Regions from separate parts of the Micromonospora sp. NPDC005206 genome, predicted to be linked through region 3. Evidence: riboswitches for the same ligand, from Rfam matches in the RefSeq annotation. Region 3 holds a riboswitch; each other region holds the start of a gene.
What was found. A riboswitch is a leader RNA that binds a small molecule or an ion and turns the genes downstream of it on or off. The one in region 3 is predicted to bind cobalamin.

Region 1 (5,516 bases), on a different contig from region 3:
CGCTGGCGAGGAAGGACTGACTGGTCACCACCGGAATGCCTGCGGCGATGAAACGCTCCAGCTCGTCCAGTGAGTGCAGTCGGGTCACCCGCCCCTCCAGGCCGGGGAAGCTGGCCGCGTACGCGGTGTTGAACGGCCAGTTGCCCGCGCCGTCGTACGTGTAGTCGTAGGTCATCCGGGCGGCGTGGTTGACCGTCGGGTCGGGGTAGGTCGGGTCCACCCAGGAGGTGTCGGCCGCGGACGGCCGGCGTCCCCAGTACTCGACCACCATCTCGGTCGAGGTGGGGGAGCACCACGCCTCACCACCGCCGTCGTACTCGGGGTAGTGCCCGGAGTGCACGTTCTGCGAGTAGCGCGGCACCGGCAGCTCGCGGCCCCAGGCGATGTGCCCGGCGCTCGGCGTGACGGTGAAGCGGTCCGGCACGGTCGAGCTCATCGTGCCGAGCATCCGGACCACCGGCGCGGCGGTCTGCCCGGGCGCCCGGTAGAGGGTCAGTCGCAGCTGGTACGACCGCAGCAGCACCCCGACGGCGGCGTCGTCGATGCTGAAGGTGTCGGTCCAGATCGTCGACCAGGGGTCGCCCTGCCGGTTGACGCTGGTCCTCCTGATGTCACTGTCGCCGGACGCCCAGCGGCCCATGACGTACCACGGGGTCTGGTCACCGCTGGTGTAGCTGCCCTGCATCTCCACCTGGATCCAGGTGCCGGCGGGGGTCTCGGCGTTCCAGGACGCGATCAGCTCGGTGGCGTCGAAGCCGACCCGGGTCACCGGGGAGGTCCAGGTGCCGTACTCCCAGCTGCGGGTGACGCCGGTGTGCGGGTCGGCGTACTCGGTGGTGCCGGCCGGGCGGGCCAGCGTGACGCCCGATCGGGCGCCGGGCACCACGCGGGTGCCGGCCCGGCTGCCCCGGTGCCAGTCGGCGGGCCCGGACCAGTCCTGGAAGGTGATCTGCTCGTCGTGGGCGGTTGCGGGCGGTCGGCCGCCGGTGAGTGGTGCGGCGGCTGCCGCGGGTGCGACGGTGGTGAGCAGGGCGAGCGCGGTGACGCCGGCGAGGGCGGCCGTGCGTAAACGGGATCTGGCCATGGGGGCTCCGCGGTGTCGAGAGGGACATCGTTGCTGGTCAGTGTCGCCGCCGGAAGGAAGTTTCGCCAGATGTCGACGGATGGAAAATCATTGCCGCCGCGATGATCCGCCTGGGATGCAAGAGGCAGCGACGGATATTGATATGACCATGTGACAGGTGGTGAAGTGTCCTCCACCGAGCGGGTTCTCCCGCCCTTCGAGGAGGTAGTCCATGGCCCTCCGCACGCCCATCCCTCTCCGCCGCGTCCTGGTGCTCGCCGTCGTCACCGGGCTGGGAATCGTCACCGTCGCCACCGGGCCGGTCTTCGCGCGGCCGGCGCCGGACCGGACCGCCGAGCCGGCCGCCGCCGGCTACCGGGTGCTCGGCCCCCGGACCGTCGCCGACCGCAATGCGGTGGCCCGCACCGGGGCCGCCATCGACTACTCCGAACACGGCGTGCTGCACGTCTCGGCCACCGCGGGTGAGGCCGCCGAGATCGGCAAGCTCGGCTTCCGACTCGAACCGCTCGCCCCGCCGCCGAACGCCGAGCGCGGCGCCGGAGAGATGGGCACACTGGCCTTCCCGCCCGCCGACTCCAACTACCACGACTACGCGGAACTGACCGCCGTCGTGAACCAGGTCGTCGCCGACCATCCGGCGATCGCCCGCAAGATCAGCATTGGTTCGTCGTACGAGGGCCGCGACCTGATGGCCGTGAAGATCTCCGACAACGTGGGCACCGACGAGAGCGAGCCGGAACTCCTCTTCAACGCCCAGCAGCACGCCCGCGAGCACCTGACCGTCGAGATGGCGATCTACCTGCTCAACCTCTTCACCGACAGCTACGGCTCCGACTCCCGGATCACCAACATCGTCAACGGCCGGGAGATCTGGATCGTGCCGACGGTCAACCCGGACGGTAGCGAGTACGACATCGCCACCGGGTCGTACCGGTCCTGGCGCAAGAACCGGCAGCCCAACAGCGGCTCCTCCAACGTCGGCACCGACCTGAACCGCAACTGGTCCTACAACTGGGGTTGCTGCGGCGGCTCGTCCGGCTCCACCTCGTCCGAGACCTACCGTGGACCGTCGGCGTTCTCCGCGCCCGAGACGCAGGCACTGCGCAACTTCGTCAACAGCCGGGTCGTCGGCGGAACGCAGCAGATCAAGGCCAACATCGACTTCCACACCTACTCGCAGCTGGTGCTCTGGCCGTACGGCTACACGACCGCGAACACCGGGCCGGGGATGAGCGCCGACCAGTACAACACCTTCGCCACCATCGGCCAGCAGATGGCGGCCACCAACAACTACACCCCGGAGCAGTCCAGCGACCTCTACATCACCGACGGGGACAGCATCGACTGGATGTGGGCCACCCACGGCATCTGGGCGTACACCTTCGAGATGTATCCAGGATCGTCCGGCGGCGGTGGTTTCTACCCGCCCGACGAGGTGATCCCCGCACAGACCTCCCGCAACCGGGAGGCGGTGCTGATGCTCAGCGAGTACGCCGACTGCCCGTACCGGGCGATCGGCAAGCAGGCGCAGTACTGCGGCGGTGGTGGCGGCACCACGGTCTGGTCGGACACCTTCGAGACCGCGACCGGCTGGACCATCAACCCGTCCGGCACCGACACCGCGACCCTCGGGGCCTGGGAACGGGGTGCCGCCCAGGCGACCACCTCCTCCGGGGCCAAGCAGCTCACCCCGTACGCCGGCGCCAACGACCTGGTCACCGGTCGGCTCGCCGGTTCGGCGGCGGGTGACCACGACGTCGACGGCGGGGTGACCAGCGCCCGGTCCCCGGCGGTGACGCTGCCGTCGACCGGCACGCTGACCCTCTCGCTGGCCTGGTACCTGGCGCACGGCTCGAACGCCTCGTCGGCGGACTACCTGCGGGTGAGCGTGGTGCACAACGGTGGCACCACGGCGCTGCTCACCCAGGCCGGCGCGGCGAGCAACCGCAACGGCAGCTGGGCGGTGGCGAACCTCAACCTCACCCCGTACGCCGGCCAGTCGGTGCGCATCCTCATCGAGGTGGCGGACGCCTCCGGCGCCAGCCTCGTGGAGGCGGCTGTGGACAACGTCACCATCAGCGCCTCCTGATCGGATGGGGCCCCGTTCCGCCCCTGCGGGGCCCCACCACCCGTTTCTGACCCCCGCGATGCGCGACATATCGCCGTCGGTCGGTCATCTCGCCCCACCTTCCCGGGGCCAAGGTGATCGACACGCGGCGATTGGCCCTTGATCGATCCGGCACGTCCAGGCGGTGCGCTACCGTCTTAGCGACCACTCCGCAGCGAAGCCGGTGCGAAACCGGCGCTGTCCCGCAACTGTGATGCCCCGTCCTGACGGCGGGGACGAGCCAGGTCGCCTGCGGATCGGTCGCGACACGCGCTCTCGAGGAAGGGCGCCTCGTGGGCGGGCGTACGAAAGTCCCTGTCGGCGAAGCACCACACTCCTCGACCGACAGGAGGTCCCATGTTCAGACGTACCCCCCGGCTCTTCGCCGCGACCCTCGCGGTCGCCGCACTCGCCCTGGGCGCGTGCGCGGAGAAGACCGCCGACGAGCCGACCGCGAGCGGCAGCTCCGCGGCCGCCAGCTACCCGGTGACGGTCGGCTCGCTCACGCTCGACAAGCGCCCCGAGAAGATCCTCTCGCTCTCGCCCACCGCCACCGAGATGCTCTTCGCCATCGGCGCCGGCCCGCAGGTGAGCGCGGTCGACGACCAGTCCAACTATCCGGCCGACGCGCCCAAGAGCGACCTGTCCGGCTTCCAGCCCAACGCCGAGGCGATCGCCGGTAAGGGCCCCGACCTGGTGGTGCTCGCGAACGACACCAACAAGATCGTCGACCAGCTCGGCAAGCTGAAGATCCCGGTCTACCTCACCCCCGCGGCGGTCACCCTGGACGACTCGTACCGGCAGATCGCCGAGCTGGGCACGCTGACCGGCCACGCCGACCAGGCGACCGACGTCGCCGGCCGGATGAAGGACGACATCGCCAAGCTGGTCAAGGACCTGCCGCAGCGCGCCGAGAAGCTCACCTACTACCACGAGCTGGGCCCGGAGCTGTACAGCGTGACCAGCAAGACCTTCATGGGCTCGCTCTACAGCCAGGTCGGTCTGGCCAACATCGCGGATCCGGCCGACGCGGACGGCAAGAGCGGCGGTTACCCGCAGCTGTCCCAGGAGTTCATCGTCAAGGCCAACCCGGACTTCGTCTTCCTGGCCGACTCCAAGTGCTGCCAGCAGAACGCCGACTCGGTCCGGGCGCGCAGCGGCTGGGCCGGGCTGAGCGCGGTGAAGAACAACCAGGTGGTCGCGCTGGATGACGACATCGCCTCGCGCTGGGGCCCGCGGGTCGTGGACCTGCTCCGGGTCATCATCGACGCGGTCGCCAAGGTGCCCGCGTGACCGTCGTCCGTCGGTGAGCGCGAGGAGTGAACCGGGGTTGCGAGCCTCGCGGTCACGAACGGAAGAAGGCTCGGTGACCGGGGAGCCGCTGGTGGCCACCCCGGCGCCACCCACCCGGCCGGCCGCGACGCCACCCGCGTCGCGGCCCGCCGGGCTGCGCAAGCGCTGGCTGGCCGCCGGCGTGGTCGCGGTGCTCCTCGCGCTGGTCGCCGGGGTGTCGCTCGGCCCGATCAGCCTGCCGCCGGGCAGCGTCGCCGCCGAGCTGCTCAACCTGATACCCGGGGTGCACCTGGAGAGCGGGCTGACCGAGCGGGAGATCGCCATCGTCACCGAGCTGCGGCTTCCCCGGGTGGTGCTGGGCCTGCTCGTCGGCGGCCTGCTCGCCCTGGCCGGCGGCTGCTACCAGGGGGTGTTCCGCAACCCGCTGGCCGACCCGTACCTGCTCGGCGTGGCAGCCGGCTCGGGGCTCGCGGTCACCGCGGTGATCGCCCTCGGCGGCGTCGGCCGGCAGGGCGCGATCACCGGCCTGCCGCTGACCATCCCGCTGGCCGCGTTCGCCGGCTCGCTGCTCGCCGTGACGATGACCTACCTTCTCGGCGGCGCCGGTGGGCGGAGCCGGTCACCGGCGATGCTGATCCTGGCCGGGGTGGCGGTCTCCGCGTTCCTCTCCGCCGGGCAGACGTACCTGCTGCAACGGCACTCCGACAGCATCCAGCCGGTCTACTCCTGGCTGCTCGGCCGGCTGGCCACCGCCGGCTGGCACGATGTGCTGCTGGTGTTGCCGTACGCCGTGCTGACCACCGTGGTGGTGCTGCTGCACCGCCGCGAGCTGGACGTCCTCGCGGTCGGCGACGACGAGGCGAGGAGCCTCGGTCTGCACCCGCAGCGTTCCCGCTACCTGCTGATCGCGGCCGCCTCGCTGGGCACCGCCGCGGCGGTCTCCGCGACCGGCCTGATCGGCTTCGTCGGCATCATCGTGCCGCACACCGTCCGGTTGCTCGCCGGGGCGAGCTACCGCGTGATCCTGCCGCT
Region 2 (5,516 bases), on a different contig from region 3:
AGCGCCGGTGGGCGGATCCAGCGGTGGTCGGTGGATCCACTGTGCGTCGAAGAGCACCCGGAAGCCGTACCGGGACAGATCGAGGTCGGCGAAGCTGTCCTTCACCGAGGCGCCGGGCCTGGCGTCGATCCGGGCCAGCAGGGCATCGACGTCGACGCCGGGGCGCAGCGTGACCGCGTCCGGGTACCAGGTTGGGGAGCGGCGGGGGACCGACCAGGCGTCCGCGTCGGTCCGGCCGGCCAGCCCGTGGCTGCCGCAGACCACGTCGCACCATTCGGCGTTGTTACGGGCCGCCGCCTCCCGCACGTCCTTGGGCACGTCCCGCAGCCTAGGGGGCGACGTGTCTAGGGCAGCCGGTCGGTGTAGACCAGATCCATCGTGTCGGTGTGCCCGGACCAGCGGAGTTCGAGTTTCCAGCAACCCGCGTGCGGCATGTCGATGATCGACGGACCCGGACCGCCGGCGACCTCGCGGGTCACCCTGGTGTCGGTGCCGTACAGCGTCGCGGTGATCGCCAGGGCCTTCGGCGACGTCGTCTCGGACGATGTCGAGGCAGGGCGGGAGACCCAGAGGATCTTGTTGTTCGACCCGTCCTGTCTGACCTGAGCGAGCGGGTGAGCGAACAGCACCGCCACGATGTCGCCCTTCGCGCCGAAGACGTGCGGGACCCGGGCGTCCCCGCTGAACCCGGCGTCCGCCCAGTCGGGCAGGGACCCCGTCTCGATCCGCGGGCCGCAACCCGTCGCTGCGGTCGCGGAGGTCGTGCTGGTCGGCGCGTCGACCGGCGTGGCCGACCGGCCGGCCGTCGTGCACGCCGTCAGCAGGAGCACCGACCCCATCAGCAACCTGCCCCATGCACCCATCTCGCCCCTTCCGAATACCTGTCGATGAGTCAGAACGTCCTCGCACCATCAAGACACCGGACGCGCCCGCCAAGTTCCCCGTCCGAGCTTTCCTGGGAGTACGCCTAGTCCAGCGATTCGGCGATCTCGATCGCCTCGGCCCTCGTGAGGTCGCCCTCCAGCCGGTAGCTCGCGTCGGCCCCCTGCCAGATCAGGGTCGAGGCGGCGAGCCGGGCGGTCTCCATCCGGACCTGTCCGGTGCGATCCACGTAGGCCAGGACGTGCGGGCCGCCGACCCAGACGGCGAAGTCGCCGTCGACCTGGACCCACTCCGCTCCCGGCCGGCTGGTTTGCTTGTGGAACGCCAGGTCGAGCCGACCATCGAAGGCGTCGATGCGCAGCGCGCCCCCGTGGTAGAGCAGCGTGGCCACCCGGTAGGCGCCCGTGTCGTCGGGATCGGCGACCAGCACCCGCTCGGGCGGACCGAGCTTCGCCGGTAGGCGGATCGGGAAGCGCACCGCCCGTTGCGCCTCATCCAGGGCCGCGGTTCGCTGCGCGGGCAACGGCGACGGGGTGCCGGTGGGCAGCACCGGGTCGGGCGACGTGACAACGGTGACTCCGGCGAAGCGCAGCAGCCCCGCGACGGCGTCGGCGAGGGCCGCCCGTCCCGGTGGCAGCACCGCCACGAGCAGGGCGACGAGCGCCGCCGCCGCGTAGGCGCGCCACCGACGCCGCCGGGACGGGGGCTCGGTGAGCCGAGCGCGTACGCGCGTGGTCACGTCGGGCGCGTCGGGTGTCTCCAGCCAGGTGGAGAGGCCACGCAGCTCCCTCTCGAGGTCATCCACTCCGGACCTCCTCGCGGTCGAGCAAGCCGCGGAGCTTCGCCAATGCCCGGGACGTCCGCGACTTCACCGTGCCCCGCGGCCAGCCCAACGTCGCCACCGTCTCCTCCTCGCTGAGATCGAGGAAGAACCGGCAGACGATCACCTCACGGTCGCGTACCGGCAGTTGGCGCAGAGCGTCCACCAGCACGGCGCGGCGCTCCCCGGCGAGGACCGCGCCGACCGCGTCGTCCTCGGCGATCTCCGAAGCCGGGTTCGCCGCCGCGGCCCGCAGGACGAGGCCGTCGCGGCGGGTGCGTGACCGGTGCAGGTTGCGGGTCTCGTTGGCGACGATCGCCAGCAGCCACGAGCGGAACGACGACTCCGCCCGGTAGCGGGAGAGCTTTCGGTACCCCTTCACGAAGGCCTCCTGGATGACGTCCTCGGAGTCCGAGCCCGCGCCGAGTAGCACCGCCGTCCGGTACGCGGACGCGGTGTGCCGGGCGACCAGGAGGTCGTACGCCTCCAGGTCACCTGCCCGAGCGCGGGTGACGAGCACGTCGTCGTCCAGGGGTACCTCCGGTTGGGTCACCTTCATGACACCGCTCACGCGCTGCGGGTTCCAGCCGCGGCTCGGTCAGCCCACTCTCACCCGGCGTGCAGCGTATTGCCAGGAAACGGTGGTGCACTGGATGGGCGTCGAGGAGAGGAGTCGGTCATGGGCTGGTTCAGTCGGCGGGCCCGGGGCGCCGAGGCGACCCCCACGAAGCTGGACCGGGAGGCGACCCGGGACGACCTCGCCGCGCTCGAGGCGTTCATCGCCAGCCGGCGGGGGGTGGAGTTCTACCTGGAGCCGGAGACCACCGCCACCGACACCACGGTGGTGGCGATCGCCCACGACGGCGAGTGGATCCGTCGCCGTACCGGCACCCCGCGTGCGGCGGGCGCCATCGCCCGCAAGCACGCGGTGCCGCTGTACGAGGCGGCCCGCACCGGCTACCCGGAACGGATGCGCACCTGGAGCCGTGCCCACCCGGAACGCCACGCCCGGTGAGCGTGGCCGCGTCCGTCGAGGTGGCCGTGAGCCGCCGTCCCACCGGGCGATCGGGGCAGGCCAGAGGACGTGTGCGCACCCTTTGCTCTGCTTACCCGGGCGCAACGAAAAGGCGTCGTCACTGTTGCGCTGGCTGAAGCAGAGCAAAGGACGCGTCGCATTGACCCGGGGCGTTCCGATGCGGCGTCCGAGCACGCCTCAACCGCCAGATATCGATGAGAGTCATTCGCCTGGCCAGGCCGGGGTCGGCGTTGACCGGCGACGGACGGGTGTGGCAGCATTCGCGGCCTGACGGCAGTGAAGGAAGTCGGTGTGATTCCGACGCGGTCCCGCCACTGTCACCGGGGAGCGATCCCCCCTCGTGAGTCACGGCCGCGTGTCTGCGGTTGGAAGGCCGGGGGAGAGCGTCGATTCGGAAGCCAGGATACTTCGGCCGTCGGGATGTACCCCAGGGCGTGGACACCCGAGGAGGACCCGATGACGCACGGCGTCTCTTTCATTGACGGACACCGTCATGATCCGCTCGGCGGGCGCTCCGCCGCACCCACCGCCGCACCCGGCCCCGGTCGTACCGCCTGATGCCGCAGGGAAAGCCGAGCACGGTGCCCGCCGACGGTTTGACCACCCGGCAGCGACGTCACCGGCCGCTGCTGATGGTCCACACCGGACAGATGAAGGGAAAGTCCACCGCCGCCTTCGGGCTGGCGCTGCGGGCGTGGGCAGCCGGCCTGCCGGTCGGGGTGTTCCAGTTCGTCAAGAGCGCCAAGTGGCGGGTGGGGGAGGAGAACGCCTTCCGGGCCCTCGGCGAGGTGCACGAGCGCACCGGTCACGGCGCGCCGGTGGCGTGGCACAAGATGGGCGAGGGCTGGTCCTGGATCCAGCGTGGCGGCGACGCCGATCACGCCGCGGACGCCCTGGAGGGTTGGCGGCAGATCCAACGCGACCTGGCCGCCGAGCGCTACGGGCTGTATGTGCTGGACGAGTTCACCTACCCGATGACGTGGGGCTGGGTGGACGTCGACGAGGTGGTGGCCACCCTGGCCGACCGTCCCGGCTTCCAACACGTGGTCATCACCGGCCGGGACGCCGACCCGCGCCTGGTGGCCGCCGCCGACCTGGTGGCCGAGCTGACCAAGGTCAAGCACCCGATGGACGCCGGCCAGAAGGGCCAGAAGGGCATCGAGTGGTGAGCGCCGCCGCCGAGTCGTGGCCGCTGCCCCGCCCGATGGGCGACGACCGCGCCGGCCCGGACGGCCGCAGCGGTCTCCGCTGGCCGGGAACGGGTCAGCCGGTCAGGGCCCGGGCGAGGACGTAGCCGACGGTCGCGGCGGCGAGCCCGGCGGTCACACTGCCCAGCACGTTGGCCAGCGCGAGGAGCCGGTTGCCGGTCCTGGTCAGCCGCAGCGTCTCGTAGCTGAAGGTGGAGTAGGTGGTCAGCGCGCCGCAGAAGCCGGTGCCGAGCAGCGCGCTGACCGCCGGGCCGGCCGGCAGCCCGACGAGTACGCCGAGCAGCAGCGATCCGAACACGTTGACGGTCAACGTCCCCCACGGGAACGCCGAGTGGTGCCGGGCCTGCACGGCCCGGTCGGTGAGGTAGCGCAGCGGCGCGCCGACGGCCGCCCCGAGCACGATGAGCAGCACGGTCACCGGACGGCCCGCCCGTCGTCGCGGTCCCGGTCGAGCAGTCGAGCGGCGGCGGCGTCACCCAGCCACACCGCGACCAGGGCGCCGAGCACCGTCGCGGCCAGGTACGCCAGCGCGCTGACCGGGGCGCCCGCGACCACCGCCTGCTGCACGTCCACGGCGTAGGTGGAGAAGGTGGTGAACCCGCCGAGCACCCCGACCCCGAGGAACGGGCGGACCAGCGGTCGACCGCCGCCGACGTGCCCGAGCACCGCCATCAGGACGCCGATCAGCAGGCAGCCGGTCAGGTTGATGCCGAAGGTCGCCCACGGGAAACCGGTCCGCGCGTGGGGGAGGGCGTGTTGCAGGCCGGCCCGGGCCAGCGCGCCGAGCACCCCGCCCGCCGCGATCGCCGCGAGCACCGCCGCGGGATGAGCCTTCAGCTCGCCACGGTCGACGGGGACGCGCAGGTCGACGTCGGGGTCGGTACGCGGGTCGAGCGGTCCGGACATGATGCCTCCCCACCAGCACGGTGTCACTGGCAGGGACCGTTGGCGAGCGGCGTCGCGGTTCTCCCGGTGTCCCCGGGACGGCGGGCCCCACCGCCGGGAGCGCTCCTGCTCCGGCGTCAGCATATCGTCCACCCACCGAGCGCCGGGCCGACCGGCGCGGCAGACGCCGGCCGGCGGGGCTGGTGGGTCAGCGCACCCCGGCGACCGCGGCGTCCGTGCCGCCGCGCCACACCGTGCCGACCTCGCTGAAGCCGGCCGCGGTCAGCGCGGCCAGGTGCCAGGAGGCCGGGGGGTTCCACTCGGGGCTGTGCCCGGTCGGGTAGATGGCGTGCCGCTCGGCGACCAGCGGGGCGAGCACCGGATCGGCGCCGGCCCGGTCCCACCAGTCCGACCACGACAGCACGGACCCGGCGGCGTACCGGGCGGCCCGCCGGTCCCGCGCCCGGTCGAGCAGCCGCTTGGTCAGCTCCGGCAGGGTGTCGTCGGGCATGTGGTCGGCGTTGACGAAGATCCCGCCCGGCCGCAGCAGATCGCGGACCTCGCCGTAGAGCCGGCCGAGCCGCTCGGCCGGCAGCCAGTGCAACGCGGTGGCGGTGAGCACGGCGTCGTACTCGTCGTGAGGCAGGGCGGATCGCCATTCGGGGGCGCCGAGGTCGGCGGTGAC
Region 3 (5,516 bases):
CGGCGCCGAACGGCGCCTCAAGCTCTCCGAGGCGTTCGCGGAGTTCGCCGGCAAACGCGGTTACGGGTTCTGGCGGGCCGACATCCGGCCGGGCCACCGGCAAGGCAACTGGTATCTGGTCCGCCCGCACGACCGGTCGAGGGCCGAGAAGTACGCGGCCCGGGCCCGATGGGACGACGTGGAACCGCGGTGTTCCCTGCCCATCACCTTCGTCGGACCCGCCCGCGTCGGATCGACCAGCGCGATCATGTCGTACCTTCGCGAGTTCCCCGAACTGGGCGTGCTGGCCTGCTCGATCATCTCGCTGGACGACCTCGCCTTCATCCACCTGCAACTCGCCGTCAACCGGCTCCCACCCGGAGGAACCCAGGAGTTCGAGAGCGACCTGCGCCGTCGTGTCCGATCGGCGGGCGGGGACGACATGGAGGGCCGGACCAGTGCTCCGCAGGAGTTGCTCCCCGAGATCCTGCCGCTGGTGACGGGAAACGGCAATGGCAAGCCCGGCCTTGACAAGCTCACCGGCCTGACTGACCGCGCAGGCGACTATCAGGTCCTCACCGGGCCGACCATGCTCGTTCGACACGAGGGGAATGACCGCATCCCACTCTGGTTCTCCTGGCGGGCCGCGGGCACCGACGACGGTCTCGCCGCACCCCTGATCGCCTTCATGGACGCACTCGCGGTGACGGGCCTAGCTCCCGCCCGCGGGGGAGCGAAGGAGATCGGGGCCCAGCCGAATCTCGACTACCTGGTGTGCCGGGATGTCGGCGAGTCGACCCTGCGCGGGCGAGGGAAGATCACTCTTCCCCGCCGTGTCCTCCGTCAATTCGCGGACACCAGACCCGACGTCATCGGCCCCCGGATATCCACCAACCTGGAGGATGCCTGGCGCGTGGAACTGGGCCGATACGCGCTACCGGGCGGCGTGGAAGTCTCGGTGGCGTGGATGGAGTACCGCCTCAACAACTCGACAACCTTGATGTGATCCCAGCCGGTGCGGACATCAGGGCATGGTTGTCGGGGTTGCCGCGCCGACGGGGCCGCCGAAGACCACCGCGCCATGACCAGCGCATCCGCTGCGGTGACCTCTTCGGCGGACCCGAAGGGGTCGGCTATCGCCGTCACGTGACTGGCCCTGACGCACCCTATGCCGATGAGCGTGCGTTCAGTCGAGCCAGCAGATCACCGCATCGCCGTCTTTGGCGGCTGCGGCGAAGAAGCTTCGGGCGCCTGGCAGATAGTGCGCCACCCACGCCAGCTCGCCGGGTTTTTCCCAGGTTCCAGGGTAAATCTCGGCGCGCTTCAACTCCTGCGGGTCGACGCCGCGGATGAGATCGTCTTCGGTGAGTGCGGCCAGTTGCGAGGCAGCACCCGCTACCTGGACCGGTGTCAGATAGGAGGGCGGCCCGTAGCCCCAGTCGTCCTCGAGGTTTTCGAGGAAGTCGAACATCTCGTCGCTGTCGGGTTCGACGTCTGGCAACTCCACGAACCTCTCGGCTCCCAGGACCAGCGGAATCCCGAAGCCAAGCCGGTCGAGTAGGAAGTCGAGCCCGTTCCATGCCTTGTCGGTGGCGGTCCAGCGTCCGGAGTTGTCGTCCCGTTCCGTCATCGCGATCTCGTAGGCCCAGCCGAGGTTGGTCCTGGCACATTCCAGTTCGTCCGGGGAAACGCGCATCCAGTTGCCGTTCATGCTCACGACGCCAGCCTAGAATCCGGCTGCGACAGTTCCCGCAACAGCGGGCGCGGCGAGGAAACGCCGGACCTGCTGCTGCGTGGCGCGGATGAACCGAGCTGCCGCGTCATGGTCGCCCCGACCCGCCGCGAGGGCCCACGCGGTAATTTCGTCACCATCCGTCACCTGGTACCTCCGTGTCCGGTGCCGCCGGCGTCAAGGGCTACGACATCCGCGGCCAAACAATACGACGGGTTGTAGTAGGTGTTCGGGTGAGCGTACGGGACGCCTTTCGCGGCCCCCGGTCACCGGTACGCGCGAATGGTGTCGCTGGATCAACCCGGTGCCGGTCAGCGACACCTCGAATGGCCTGGTCGCTGCCCGGGTCTGCGCCGGTGGCGGCGCGGCCGCGGCGTACGCGCCAGGTACGTGGTGGTCGACGCCCAGGACGAGGGGCAGTTGCGTGCGGTCAAAGAAGACCACGAATTTGAATATCTTCATCATGTGGATGACGACGCCCGCTCTGCCTCGCGGTCGCGTTGGTTGGGCTGCGTCGCGGACCCGCTATGCTCCTGACGGCGCTGGTTCGCCCGGTCGTGACTGGCTGGGCGTCGTAAGAGGGAACCCGGTGTGAGTCCGGGACTGCCCCGCAGCGGTGAGTGGGAACGACCGCCGTCATCAGCACTGGGCCAGAGGCCTGGGAAGCGACGGCCAGTAGGAGACCGGCGCAGCCGGCCATGCCCGCGAGTCCGAAGACCTGCCCGTGCCGCGTACACAACCGTGTGCGCTGCCGTCGGCCTCGCGGGTGGGCTGGGCGGGTGACGTGCCGCGCGCGCTGTGCGTGGGTGCGTGCTCGTCAGCGTGTGTCCGCGTTCCGACGGTGTGGTTTCCCGAGGGACGGACTACCGCTGTGCACGACACCGCCACGATCGCCGGCCGAGCGCCGTCGGCGTCACACCTGACCCTGTCGCAGATCATGGATCAGCACCACACCAACCTCATGGGTACGGTGCACGGTGGCCGGATCCTCAACCTCATCGACTCCGTCGCCGGGGTGGTCGCCGCCCGCCATTCCGACGGACCGGCCGTCACCGCCGCCATCGACGAGACCGCGTTTCTCCGGGCGGTCCGGGTTGGCGACGTGGTCCATGTGGACGCTCGCATCACGTGGGCCGGGCGCAGCTCGATGGAGGTTGCGGTCAAGGTGACCGCTGACCGGTGGGACCGGGCGGTGCCGCCCACCGACGTGGCCACCGCGCACCTGGTGATGGTCGCCATCGATGACAACGGCCAGCCGCGTACGGTGCCGCCGCTGCTGCCGGAAACCGACGGAGACCGGCGCCGGTACCGAGAGGCGGAGATCCGCCGGGAGCACCGGTTGACTCTGAGGCGGGCGCTGCTTGACGGCGCCGGGGAGGGCTGAGACGTGCTCGGCCTCTCCGTGCCGGCATTGGCCGGCTACCTGGCCGCGATCGTCGTCCTCATGGTGACTCCCGGCCCGGACATGATGTTCGTGCTGGCCAACGCCACCCGCTACGGCACTCGCGCCGGGGTGGTGGCCGCGCTCGGCGTCGCCGCGGGGGAGGCGGTGCATGTGGCGGCGGTCGTCTGCGGTCTCGCCGCGGTGATCTCAGCCTCGCCGGTGCTGTTCACGGCAATCCGCTGGCTTGGCGCGGCATACCTGATCATCCTCGCGGTGCAGGCCCTGCGTGGCGCCGGCACTTCGGCTTCCGATGCGTCGCAGCCCGGTGGTCGTGCCGGGCGCGCCTTCCTGCGTGGACTGGTCACCAACCTGCTCAACCCCAAGATGATTTTGTTCAGCGTGGCGTTCCTGCCCCAGTTCGTCGATCCGGCGGCGGGCAACACCACCGCCCAGCTGGTGCTCCTTGGCGCGCTGTTCGTCACGGTGCAGCTCACGGTCGACATCGCCTTGGGCGCGGGCGCCGGGCGACTCGCCGGCCGCCTCGCCGACGGCCGCTGGCCGCGGCGGATCAACCGAGTCTGCGCGGTCGCGTTCGTCGCGCTCGGACTACGACTGGCGGTCGGCTCGTAGCGGCGGCAGCCAAGTGGCCGGCGGATTCGGCTCGTCGTCCCCGGGGTCGCCGTCGGACGATGTCATCGGGCAGCAGCACGCGGCTGACGAGCCGGTCGAGACGACGTTGCGCGGGCCGGACGACGCAGGTACCACTCGGCCACGGCAAGGTTGATCAACCAACCGGCGAGCACCAGGCCGGCGCGAACGTTCCCATCGGGCTGTTCGCCGGTCGCGACAAGGTACGGCGCGTGCGTGAACGCCTGGGTGCCGGCGCCGAGGCCGATCGCGTAGCCGCGCACCATCCAGCGGCGGTGCTGGGCGAAGTGCCGGCGTAGCGCGGCGGCGAGGCCGAGCAGGATCGAGCCGGCCATGGCCGAGCCGAAGACGAGCCGCATGCCGGCGAGCACGTCGTTGTCATGGGCCGGAAGGTCGTACGCGAACGCCATCCAGACGCCGGAGAGCGCGACCGTCAGTCCGCAGGGGACAAGCACCCGGCCGGCGAGGCGGTGCCAGCGGCGACGGCGCAGGCCGGGTACGAACTGGAAGGCTCCGAGAGTCGTGTAGACCACCGCGCCGACGATGTGCAGCACCACCGGCAGCGGGTCGGCGACGAAGCGAGCGTTCGCCGGGGTGACCTCCGGTCCGGTGCCCAGCTCGGTGAGCCGTCCCGCACCAGCGATCATCGGTATCAGGCCCAGCAGGATCAACGCGGCCGGTAGCCGCCACTCGCGCATCGTCATGCCATCGATGGTGGACGCGGCACCCGCCCCGGCTCATCGGCACATGGGCCGCAATCGGGCCGGCCCATGGTCGTACGCGGTCGTCGTACTTGTGCCGGTCACCAACGCGTCCGACGGCGGTTGGTCTCGTACGCCCACATCGCCACCTCGACCCGGTTACGCACACCGAGCTTGGTCATCAGGCTGGTGATGTGCGACTTGACCGTGCTCAACGTGATGTAGAGCTCGTCGGCGATCTCCTTGTTGGTGCGTCCCCGCGCGACGGCGACCAGTACCTGCTCCTCCCGGTCGGTGAGCGCCTCGATGGGCTGCTTCGGCGGCGCGGCTGGACCCGCGTCGGCGAACGCCTTCAGCAGCCGCGTGGTGACGCTCGGCGCGATCAGCGCATCCCCGTTGGCGGCCGCGTGCACGGCCTGGCTGAGCAGGTCGGGGCCAGCCTCCTTGAGCAGGAAGCCGCGGGCGCCGGCACGCAGTGCCGCGTACACGTACTCGTCGAGGTCGAAGGTCGTGATGACGACCACGGCGAGCGGCTCCGGGACCGATGGCCCGGCGAGCGCCCGGGTGGCCTCGATGCCGTCCATGCCGGGCATGCGAATGTCGAAGAGACACACGTCGGGGCGGAGTCGCTGGGCGAGCTCGACCGCCTGACGGCCGTCGCCAGCCCCACCGACGACCTCGATGCCGGGCTGAGTGTTCAGGATGATGGTGAGGCCGGTACGGACGATCTCCTGGTCGTCCGCGACGAGCACGCGTACCGTCACGCGCCGGCCCCCTCGCGCGGGAGCACGGCCGTGACGGTCCACCCACGGTCGCGATTGGGGCCGGCCTCGCAGGTGCCGCCGAGCAGGTCGGCGCGCTCCATCATGCCCACCAGGCCGAAACCGGGCGAGCCGGTCGGGCGGGCGGCGCCGGCGTCGCCGTCGTCGCTGACCCGCAGGCGTACGGAGGTGTCGTCGGCCGCGACGCTGACCTCGATGCGGGTAGCGTGGCGGGCGTGGCGACGGGCATTGGTGACCGACTCCTGAGCCAGGCGGTAGAGCGCGGAGCCGACCGTGGGCGGAAGGTCGCC

Region 1: it holds a riboswitch for cobalamin, as region 3 does, so the genes downstream of both, ABZU69_RS28005 (ABC transporter substrate-binding protein) here and ABZU69_RS20210 (acyl-CoA thioesterase) in region 3, are expected to answer to the same signal.
Region 2: it holds a riboswitch for cobalamin, as region 3 does, so the genes downstream of both, cobO (cob(I)yrinic acid a,c-diamide adenosyltransferase) here and ABZU69_RS20210 (acyl-CoA thioesterase) in region 3, are expected to answer to the same signal.

Annotation. Positions count from the first base shown of each region.
Region 1 is NZ_JBEXHU010000020.1:77,876-83,391, forward strand. It holds gene ABZU69_RS27995 (C39 family peptidase) at 1-1,084, opposite strand, end outside; gene ABZU69_RS28000 (M14 family zinc carboxypeptidase) at 1,296-3,173, shown strand; cobalamin riboswitch at 3,315-3,460, shown strand; gene ABZU69_RS28005 (ABC transporter substrate-binding protein) at 3,549-4,484, shown strand; gene ABZU69_RS28010 (iron ABC transporter permease) at 4,576-5,516, shown strand, end outside.
Region 2 is NZ_JBEXHU010000001.1:109,271-114,786, reverse strand. It holds gene ABZU69_RS00545 (hypothetical protein) at 1-318, opposite strand, end outside; gene ABZU69_RS00540 (hypothetical protein) at 345-839, opposite strand; gene ABZU69_RS00535 (hypothetical protein) at 968-1,687, opposite strand; gene ABZU69_RS00530 (RNA polymerase sigma factor) at 1,680-2,255, opposite strand; gene ABZU69_RS00525 (hypothetical protein) at 2,382-2,717, shown strand; cobalamin riboswitch at 3,018-3,147, shown strand; gene cobO (cob(I)yrinic acid a,c-diamide adenosyltransferase) at 3,296-3,907, shown strand; gene crcB (fluoride efflux transporter CrcB) at 4,002-4,364, opposite strand; gene ABZU69_RS00510 (CrcB family protein) at 4,361-4,852, opposite strand; gene ABZU69_RS00505 (class I SAM-dependent methyltransferase) at 5,040-5,516, opposite strand, start outside.
Region 3 is NZ_JBEXHU010000012.1:236,331-241,846, reverse strand. It holds gene ABZU69_RS20225 (hypothetical protein) at 1-985, shown strand, start outside; gene ABZU69_RS20220 (YfbM family protein) at 1,166-1,690, opposite strand; partial or broken gene ABZU69_RS20215 (RNA polymerase subunit sigma) at 1,742-1,858, opposite strand; cobalamin riboswitch at 2,238-2,452, shown strand; gene ABZU69_RS20210 (acyl-CoA thioesterase) at 2,583-3,095, shown strand; gene ABZU69_RS20205 (LysE family translocator) at 3,099-3,725, shown strand; gene ABZU69_RS20200 (DUF2306 domain-containing protein) at 3,788-4,447, opposite strand; gene ABZU69_RS20195 (response regulator transcription factor) at 4,546-5,208, opposite strand; gene ABZU69_RS20190 (sensor histidine kinase) at 5,205-5,516, opposite strand, start outside.